2 regions of the Pseudomonas sp. TE3911 genome follow, and region 2 is predicted to be linked to the other one. Evidence: predicted binding sites of a transcription regulator. Region 2 holds the regulator's gene; the other holds the start of a gene.

Region 1 (5,040 bases), 3.9 Mb from region 2:
AGCCGAGGCAACTGTAGATGCTCGCCGGGTTGGCCGCGTCCAGGGCAAAGAAGTGCAGCAGGCGTTCGGCATGCAATTCACCGTGGCGCTCGCGGTAATCATCCAGGGTGCCGGTGATCAGCAGCGGCATGGCTAATTCATGCAGGCCATCGCCGCGCCCATCCTGAGGCATCAGCGACAGCGAATAACTGACATCGAGCATGCGCGCGAGGTTTTCCGCACGCTCCAGATAGCGCGACATCCAATACAAATCCGAGGCAGTTCTACTCAACATGGCATTCAGTCCTCAACCACCCAGGTGTCTTTGGTGCCGCCGCCCTGGGACGAGTTGACCACCAACGAACCTTCGCGCAGCGCCACGCGGGTCAAGCCGCCCGGCACCACACGGGTTTCCTTGCCGGACAGCACAAACGGGCGCAGGTCAATGTGGCGCGGGGCGATACCGTTTTCGACAAAGGTCGGGCAGGTGGATAAACAGAGCGTCGGCTGTGCGATATAGGCATGAGGCTTGGCTTTGATTCGCGCCCGGAACGCTTCGATTTCAGCCGCCGTGGACGCCGGCCCCACCAACATCCCGTAGCCGCCGGAGCCTTGGGTTTCCTTGACCACCAGGTCCGGCAGGTTGGCCAGTACGTGGGACAATTCGTCAGGCTTGCGGCATTGAAAGGTAGGAACGTTCTTTAGGATCGGTTCTTCATCCAGATAGAAACGGATCATCTCGGTAACGAAGGGGTACACCGACTTGTCATCCGCCACCCCGGTGCCGATGGCGTTGGCCAGCACCACGTTGCCGGAGCGATAGGCCGCCAGTAGGCCCGGCACACCGAGCATGGAATCCGGGTTGAAGGCCAGCGGGTCGAGGAACGCGTCATCGAGACGGCGGTAGATCACGTCCACCGCCTTAGGTCCGTCAGTGGTGCGCATGAAGACGCGGTCATCACGTACGAACAGATCGGCGCCCTCCACCAGTTCCACACCCATTTCCCGGGCAAGGAACGCATGTTCAAAGAACGCGCTGTTGAAGCGCCCCGGCGTCAGCACCACCACGCTGGGGTTATCCAAAGGACTGGAGCTTTTAAGGGTGTCGAGCAACAGGTTGGGATAGTGGTCGATGGGCGCGATGCGCTGGGCGGCGAACAGTTCGGGGAACAGGCGCATCATCATCTTGCGGTCTTCGAGCATGTAGCTCACGCCGCTCGGTGTGCGCAGGTTGTCTTCAAGCACGTAGTAAGTGCCGTCGCCATCGCGTACGAGGTCGACCCCGGAGACGTGGGAATACAGGTCGCGATGCAGGTCCAGACCCTGCATCGCCAACTGGTATTGCTCGTTAGCCAGCACCTGTTCGGCGGGGATGATCCCAGCCTTGATGATGCGTTGCTCGTGGTACAGGTCGGCAAGGAACATGTTCAGCGCCTTGACCCTTTGGATACAGCCGCGCTCCACAATTCGCCACTCACTGGCGGGGATACTGCGAGGGATGGTGTCGAAAGGAATGAGGCGTTCGGTGCCCTGCTCGTCGCCATAAAGCGTGAAGGTGATACCGGCGCGATGAAACAGCAAATCGGCTTCACGCCGGCGCTGGGCCAGCAGTTCTGCAGGGGTCTCGGCTAACCAGCGGGCGAACTCGCGGTAATGGGGGCGGACCTGCCCCGCTCCATCGTACATTTCGTCGTAATAAGTGCGGATCATGCCGTACTCCTTGTCACCCGGACGCAAGAACCATCGCAAGGCCCGTGCCAGCGGCATAAACACTTAAAAATCAGTGAGTTAAATAAAATCGAAGCGCTGATCGCACCGTCCTGGTGCGCAGAACGCCCGTCGTATTGCTGCACGCTTCATCGCAATGCAGGCTTTGACTATCAACAGCATAGCCAGAGTTGATTTCACTGCCCGACGAAGGGTGCGGATAATCGCCTCCATCAGCTGAACAGGATCTTTCCTACAGCTTTACCCCTTGCACACTCGGTACCGTGACAGCTCGTGTACTGACTGACTCCTAAGGTCTTCCCTTTCAGCCATCCTTTTAGGATGGCTTTTTTTTTGGTGCACGAAAAGGCAGCGCAAGTTCCAGGAATTTTCTCGCAACCCATACAAAATCGGCCGACCCGAAGGTCAGCCGATACGCTGCGTTACTCATACAATTGCGCTACATGGGTAACCCACGCACCTCCTGCTTGACGCCCCATCCTTCGATGATCCCGCCCAGCGGCTCGACCACCGCCTCAAAGTCCTGCTCGAAGTCTCCTATGCCGTCGTAGGTGGCGAACATGATTTTGCTCAGTTCCAGGTACCAGGCGCCATCGTCGCGCGCGCTGACCTGGGCATTCAGTGATTCTCCACGAAACTCACCCGCAGCCCTGCGCGCCCGTTCCTCATCCGGGAAAATGGCGTAGAACTCGATGGGGTGGAAGCGTGAAAAGTCGAAGCCGCCCTCTTTCATGCGGCGCAGAACGTTGGTGCTGATGTCTTCTTGATAGGCTGTGCTCATGAAACGTCCTCCTCAAACTGATGGATAGACTTTCCGTGCTTCCCAAAGCCCCGCGCGCTGCTGGCGCGGGCACCACGGCAATAACATCACCGCAGGAAAACAAGCATGTAGCTGACAAGACCAGACCTTAGCGATTCATTCGCTGATCTCACTTGCAGAGTAGCGCGAAGCTATCACCTCCACCAGAGGCGCATGGATGGCATAGCGGGAATGTTCAGACGGCGGGCGAGATATCGAGGATCTGGATACTGTTCTGGTCTTTCAGGATCTTGACCGTAGGCTCGGGCTTGCGGCCCTCCAGGTCATTGAGGTCGAGTTCTGCTGCGACGGGGACCAACTTGTTGCGAATCATGTGTGCCGCATCTTCGAGGCTGGGCTTTTGGTCGCAGGTGAACTGCTCCACGGACTGGACGCCGTGATCATCAACGAAGGTAATCTGCCACTTTTGCATCGGTGCCTCCTCGATAAAACCCGTGTTTGGGCTTACAACTATCTGGACCTTGAGGGCTCGGAAAACGTTCCGCTCAAGTCCGGAGACACCTGATCAACTGCACTTATTTTTCAGCGTGTTCTTTCAAGGCTTTCAAAGTGTTGAACGGCGCGTCCACCACAAACTTGTTCGCCAACCACGAAGGCACGCTGCCGCCCGGCTCGGTGTGAACCTGATAAGTGACTTCGGTTTCATTGGCGCCTTTAGGCACCAGCTTCCAGAAACCCTCAACCTGGGCAACACGCACGTAACCTTTCTCTTCAGGCTTGTAGGTAGGCACGCCCTGCAACTTGCGGGTCACGCTGCCATCGGCGTCCTTGGTGGTGGTGACATGGATATACGAATCGCGATCGGTCACCGGGAACGGCGCCTTGAACTGGGTGTAGGTCCAGGCCTCATCGCCTTTCCTGTCCACCAACTTCTGGGATTTACACTCATGAATCCATGAACAGGCGCCTGCCACATCTTCCTGCAGGGCCTGGATCTTGGCCACGGGGGCCTTGATCACGGTCACACCGCGATACGCCTTGTACTTGGAGCCGGCAATTTCGCTCAGGGAAATCTTGATACCGTCCTCATCCTTCGCGACTTGCCAATCCTCAGCCTGGGCAGTGGCAGCGAACAACACCGTAAACCCGCACAGCACAGCCATTCGTTTCAGCGAACCCATTGTTGTATTCCTTATTGTTGAAGTTCCGATAGTAAAGCCCATCAAGCCGCCGTCATCTGCTCCCACCAGCCGATCAACCGGATCGCGTCGGCTTGGTCGGTGCCGCAGACATCGATATCCGCCTTGAAATCACTGCACACCGCCGGGCGCTCCGGTTGGCCGAACAGTTGGCACAGCTGTTCGACCGACAGGTGCAGGCAGCGTTCGCCCGCCGGTTTGCCATGGGGCATTCCGGGTAATGGCGAACTGATGGAGGGAGCGATGCAGCAAGCGCCACAGCCTTCACGGCAATTCATGACCAGCAGGTCCTCGACGACTCAATAGGGATGGCCGGGCTAGAGTACGCCCTTAAACAGCCGTTTTAAAATGGTCTAACAGGGGTTTTTCGCATAAAAAAAACATGACTGACCAGTCTGCGACAGATGGTCATTGGCCTGCGTCACGTCGATGGGAAACGTTTATTGCTTGAACTCGAATTCCAGCGCGGCACCTTCCACGTCACGGCGCTCTTCGTTCCGCAGTTGTAGCTTCATCTCATTGCTGAGCAGACGGCCATTGATCTGGAAGGCACTGTTGTCGGTGGGCTTTTCGCCAAACATTGGCGGCAGCAACGGCACGCTCTGGGGCTTGGGCATGGTGCCGAGGGGCTGCAGGTGCCTGACCATGTCCGACGGCAGCGAAAGATCCAACTGTGCCGGTGGCAGCTTGGTCTGTGCCACTTCCTGGGCTGACTTGGACTTTTTCGCCTTCGCTGCACGCTTTTTCGCCGTGGCGGCTTGTTTCTTCGTAACGGAGGCTTGCTTGGCGGGGCTTGGTTTCTTTGCCGGAGCGTTCTGCTCGGTAGTGGCAGCAGGCTTATTTTCAGTCACAGGTGCCGCCGCCAGCAGTGTGCTGACGTTGCACAGGCTTAACAGGCCAATCACCAAAACAGCACGAACAATCGAGGTCATATCGCCTACAGCATTAACGGCAGAGGGCCATATGCTCGCTTGTTGTGCGCGCCATGACAAGGGCGGTGATTAGCCAGCTATCGGAGTTGTCCCCTTTCAGCGCCTCAAAATCCTGCCGCGGTTTCCTGACACAACTGGCTGGCCAGCATCCCCAACGTCATCAGCGCCCGCTCTGCCTCGCGGTTCCAAGGGGTGCCGCAGTTAAGGCGAATACAGTGGTTGAACTGCTCGGTGTTACTGAAGATCAACCCCGGCGCGATGCTGATGCCCTGTTGCAGGGCGCGCACGTGCAGTTCCTGGGTATTGACGCGTCCGGGCAAACTGACCCACAGGATAAAACCGCCGGTCGGACGGGTCATCTGGGTGCCTTCGGGGAAATACTGCTGCACTGCCAGTTGGAAGGCGCTGAGATTCTTGCGGTACTCCTGGCGGATGTAGCGCA
Region 2 (5,040 bases):
TGATCGGCCCCAGCAACTTGGTTTCGTCCTCGATGGCTTCAGCCAGAGAACGGTGAGGGCTGCTGAGGGGGTGGCGTCGACGGGTTTCGGAGAAGCGTTTGAGCAGCGTCTCTTCATCGGCGTCCAGGTACAGCACATCACAATGAATATGCTTGGCGCGCACTTCTTCCAACAGTTCCGGGAACCGAGAGAGGTGGCTGGGTAGGTTGCGGGCGTCGATCGAAACGGCAACCAGAGGTTGCGCCAGCTCGGTGTGGATAAGAGCGCGTTCCGCCAACTCCGGCAGTAGGCCGGCCGGCAGGTTATCGATGCAATAGAAGCCGTTGTCCTCAAGAACGTTGAGGGCGGTACTTTTACCCGAGCCGGAGCGGCCGCTGACGATGATCAAACGCATGATTACTGCCCGTTTTGCTCATCCAGGACAACTTGGTACAGCGCCTCATTGCTGCCGGCACTGCGCAGTTTGTCGCGTACTTCTTTGCGGTCGAGCATGCTGGCGATCTGCCGAAGCAGTTCCAAGTGCGCATCGGTGGCGGCCTGTGGGACCAACAGAACAAACAGCAGGTCGACCGGGGCGCCATCAATGGCATCGAAATCGATAGGCGCGTCCAAGTGCAGCAGCGCGCTGACAGGTGTCTCACAGCCTTTGAGGCGACAGTGAGGAATGGCGATGCCGTTACCAAAACCGGTGGAACCCAGTTTTTCACGGGCAATCAGAGCCTCGAAGACATCTTGCATCTCCAGTTCAGGCACTTGGCTGCTGATCAGGTTGGCAATTTGTTCGAGGGCTTTCTTCTTGCTACCGCCCGGCACGTTCACGAGGGAACGGCCGGGGGTCAGGATGGTTTCAAGTCGAATCATGGGTGGGGAGTGTTAGCGGCCTGTGCCCTGAAGAAGGCTCTGCTGCTTTTCCTTATGCTTTTTAAGTTGGCGGTCGAGCTTGTCAGTCAAGGCATCGATTGATGCATACATGTCTTCATGCTCGGCGTTGGCGACTACTTCGCCACCGGGAATCTGTAGGGTCGCTTCGATTTTCTGCTGAAGCTTGTCGACCTTCATGATCACTTGCACATTGGTGATCTTGTCAAAATGACCCTCAAGCCTTTTCAGCTTCTGCTCGACATATTCGCGCAGGGGAGGGGTGACTTCTACATGGTGTCCACTGATGTTGACTTGCATACAGCTTCTCCTTCGTTGCCAGTGCATAAAGCGGCGGGTAGGAATACCCGCCACTGGAACGCTGTGGCCCGCCCGTCACATCAAACGCTTACGCTCGCTGGAAGGCGCGATCCCAAGGGATTCGCGGTACTTGGCGACGGTTCGACGGGCGACCTGAATGCCTTGTGCCTCCAGTAAACCAGCGATCTTGCTGTCACTCAACGGCTTTTTCTGATTTTCCGCGGCAACCAGTTTTTTGATGATTGCGCGGATTGCCGTGGACGAGCATTCGCCGCCTTCTGAGGTGCTGACATGGCTGGAGAAAAAGTATTTCAACTCATAAATACCCCGTGGGGTATGCATGAATTTTTGCGTGGTAACGCGGGAAATCGTCGACTCGTGCATGCCTACCGCTTCGGCGATATCGTGCAGAACCAAAGGCTTCATCGCTTCATCGCCGTATTCCAGGAAGCCGCGCTGATGCTCGACGATCTGCGTGGCGACTTTCATCAGGGTTTCGTTACGGCTTTGCAGGCTCTTGATGAACCAGCGCGCCTCCTGCAACTGGTTGCGCATGAAGGTGTTGTCGGCACTGGTGTCGGCGCGTCGCACGAAACCTGCATATTGCGGGTTGACTCGCAGGCGTGGCACTGACTCCTGGTTAAGCTCCACCAGCCAGCGCTCGTTGTCCTTGCGCACGATCACGTCAGGAACTACGTATTCGGCCTCGCTGGACTCGATCTGCGAGCCGGGACGCGGGTTGAGGCTTTGCACCAGCTCGATGACCTGGCGCAGATCGTCTTCCTTGAGCTTCATGCGACGCATCAGTTGGCTGTAATCGCGGCTGCCGAGCAGGTCGATGTAGTCGGTGACCAGGCGCTGGGCCTCGGCGAGCCATGGGGTCTTGGCGGGCAGCTGGCGCAGTTGCAGCTGCAGGCATTCGCTAAGGGTGCGCGCACCAATACCCGCGGGCTCAAATTGCTGGATGCGGTGCAGGACGGCTTCGATTTCGTCCAGTTCGATATCTAGTTCGGGGTCGAAGGCCTCAAGAATCTCTTCGAGTGTCTCGTCCAGATAGCCTTGGTTATTGATGCAATCGATCAGGGTGACGGCGATCAGGCGATCGGTGTCCGACATCGGCGCGAGGTTCAGCTGCCACAACAAATGGCTCTGCAGACTTTCGCCGGCGGACGTGCGGGTAGTGAAGTCCCACTCATCATCGTCGTTGCTGGGCAGGCTGCTGGCGCTGGTCTGGTAGACGTCTTCCCAAGCAGTGTCTACGGGAAGCTCGTTGGGAATGCGTTCGTTCCAATCGCCTTCCTCAAGGTTATCCACCGTAGGGGCGGTTTCCTGGTAGGACGGTTCCTGCACGTCTGCGTTGGGCTTTTGCTCGATGTTGTCGGCCAACGGGTCTGCATTATCGAAGTCGTCGCCTTCTTCCTGGCGTTCGAGCATCGGATTAGACTCCAGGGCCTCCTGGATTTCCTGTTGCAGGTCCAGGGTCGACAATTGGAGCAGGCGGATGGCCTGTTGCAGCTGCGGTGTCATCGTCAGCTGCTGGCCCATTCTTAGGACTAGCGATGGTTTCATGGCAGGGGCTTAACACCTTATTCGCCGGCGCAACGCGCCATCCACGACAGGGCGCGTGAGCGCCAAACATAAGCAAATTATATGCCTGATATCGAGGGCTTTGCCTAGAGCGCGGTAACAATAAAAAACCGGAGGTTTTCATTGACTCCCGCGCATCAGGCAAACGACCTGCCACCGCCTTGTTTGTGCAGGCGGCTTTACAGGCGAAACTCGTGACCCAGGTACACTTCCTTGACCAGTTCGTTGGCCAGGATGGTGGCGGAGTCGCCTTCTGCGATCAGTTGACCATCGTTGACGATATACGCGGTTTCGCAGATATCGAGGGTCTCACGCACGTTGTGATCGGTGATCAGTACACCGATGCCCTTGGCCTTGAGGTGATGGATGATCTGCTTGATGTCGCCAACCGAGATAGGGTCGACGCCGGCAAACGGTTCGTCCAGCAGAATGAACTTGGGGGCAGTGGCCAGGGCGCGGGCGATTTCCACGCGACGCCGCTCACCACCGGACAGGCTCATGCCAAGGTTGTCGCGAATGTGGTTGATATGGAATTCCTGCAGCAGGCTTTCCAGCTCCTGTCGGCGGCCGTCACGGTCCAGTTCCTTGCGAGTTTCAAGGATGGCCATAATGTTGTCGGCAACTGACAGTTTGCGGAAGATCGATGCTTCTTGAGGAAGATAGCCGATACCCGCGCGTGCACGACCGTGCATTGGCTGGTGGCTGACATCCAGATCGTCGATCAGTACGCGACCCTGATCCGCCTGGACCAGGCCAACAATCATGTAGAAGCATGTGGTCTTGCCTGCGCCGTTGGGGCCGAGCAAGCCGACGATCTGGCCGCTGTCGATCGACAGGCTGACGTCGCGCACGACCTGACGGCTTTTATAGGCCTTGGCCAGATGCTGGGCTTTCAGGGTTGCCATTACTCGGCCTTCTTCTTCGGCTGGATAACCATGTCGATGCGTGGGCGCGGTGCGGTGACCTTGCTGCCATTGGCACGACCGGCGTTAGCGATCTGTTTCACGGTGTCATAGGTGATCTTTTCACCTTCCGTGGAGTTGCCATCGGGGCTGAGCACCTTGGCCTGGTCGATCAGCACAATGCGATTCTGCTGGGCGTGATACTGAATGGTCTTGCCGTAGCCCTTCATCGGGCCAGTGTCGGCAGCGGACTGCTTCTGTTCGAAGTAAGCCAGGTTGCCCACTGAGGTCACGACGTCGATGTCACCGGCTTGGGTACGCGTCAGTGTCACGGTATTACCGGTGATCTTCATCGACCCTTGGGTGATGATTACGCCGCCGGTATAGGTGGCAACACCTTGCTTGTCATCCAGTTGCGCATCGTCAGCCGAGATGTGGATCGGTTGCTGGCTATCGTTCGGCAGAGCCCAGGCGCTCACGCTTCCCAGTGCTGCGCCCAAACCGAGCAAAATAGGGAGAGTTTTAACGAGCCTCATACTGTCCTCTTACGTTCGATAGCAGGTGTATCCTGCTTTCTTTCAAATACGCTTTCATTCCCTTGCCAGTCGATACACCGCCAGCGCCGTCGATTCTAACGTCTTGCTCGGTCTGCGCATATTGCTTCTGCGGGAATACGGTCATGCGACTGCTGGTAATCACCGTGTCACGGGCTTTGGCATCCGTGCGCGCAACACGTACCGAGTCAATCAGTTCTACCTCGGTGCCGTCGGGGTTCACCTCACCACGCTTGCTGGTGACATGCCACGGAAATTCGGTGCCGCGGTACAGGTTCAGGTCCGGATTAGTCAGCAGAGTGACTTCGGTGGCCTTCAAGTGCTCGACTTTGTCCGACGTCATTTCGTACTGCAGCTTGCCGTCGGGCAGGAACTGCACGCTATAGGCATTGGTGGCGTAATAGTCGATGGCCCCCTCGTCGACCTGCGCAACAGGCTGGTCGAGGAAGCGCCCCGGACTGATATTCCAGTAGCCCACCGCGAGGAACAGCGCGGCAATGACCCCGAATAACAGGAAGTTGCGAATCTTTTTGCTCAGCATAAAACGCTCTATAGGTAGGCGGCGTTGGCCGCTTCAAGGCTGCCTTGGGCTCGCAGGATCAGTTCGCAGAACTCGCGTGCTGCACCTTCGCCACCACGGGCGCAGGTGATGCCATGGGCGTGCTCGCGAACAAACGCCGCCGCATTGGCGACGGCCATGCCAAGCCCTACTCGACGAATGACCGGCAGGTCGGGCAGATCATCGCCTAAGTAGGCGACCTGCTCATAGCTTAGGTTGAGTTGGCCAAGAAGCTCGTCCAGAACTACCAGTTTATCCT

The links. Region 2 encodes sigma-54, which starts transcription at its own class of promoters, with help from an activator protein. Its sites were predicted from a motif close to ANTGGCATNNANNTTGCTNT; they were not measured.
Region 1: a site for sigma-54 is predicted at 1,722-1,741, ahead of ACVWXD_RS02745 (circularly permuted type 2 ATP-grasp protein). Genes of this name have one in related genera too.

The regions. Positions count from the first base shown of each region.
Region 1 covers NZ_JBSSFP010000001.1:574,671-579,710, reverse strand. The annotation lists gene ACVWXD_RS02750 (alpha-E domain-containing protein) at 1-274, opposite strand, end outside; gene ACVWXD_RS02745 (circularly permuted type 2 ATP-grasp protein) at 280-1,689, opposite strand; gene ACVWXD_RS02740 (ribonuclease E inhibitor RraB) at 2,147-2,488, opposite strand; gene ACVWXD_RS02735 (hypothetical protein) at 2,703-2,939, opposite strand; gene ACVWXD_RS02730 (START domain-containing protein) at 3,043-3,648, opposite strand; gene ACVWXD_RS02725 (YkgJ family cysteine cluster protein) at 3,690-3,944, opposite strand; gene ACVWXD_RS02720 (translation initiation factor 2) at 4,107-4,598, opposite strand; gene ACVWXD_RS02715 (aminotransferase-like domain-containing protein) at 4,703-5,040, opposite strand, start outside.
Region 2 covers NZ_JBSSFP010000001.1:4,433,157-4,438,196, reverse strand. The annotation lists gene rapZ (RNase adapter RapZ) at 1-394, opposite strand, end outside; gene ptsN (PTS IIA-like nitrogen regulatory protein PtsN) at 397-861, opposite strand; gene hpf (ribosome hibernation-promoting factor, HPF/YfiA family) at 874-1,179, opposite strand; gene ACVWXD_RS20150 (RNA polymerase factor sigma-54) at 1,255-2,748, opposite strand; gene lptB (LPS export ABC transporter ATP-binding protein) at 2,946-3,671, opposite strand; gene lptA (lipopolysaccharide transport periplasmic protein LptA) at 3,671-4,204, opposite strand; gene lptC (LPS export ABC transporter periplasmic protein LptC) at 4,191-4,763, opposite strand; gene ACVWXD_RS20130 (KdsC family phosphatase) at 4,772-5,040, opposite strand, start outside.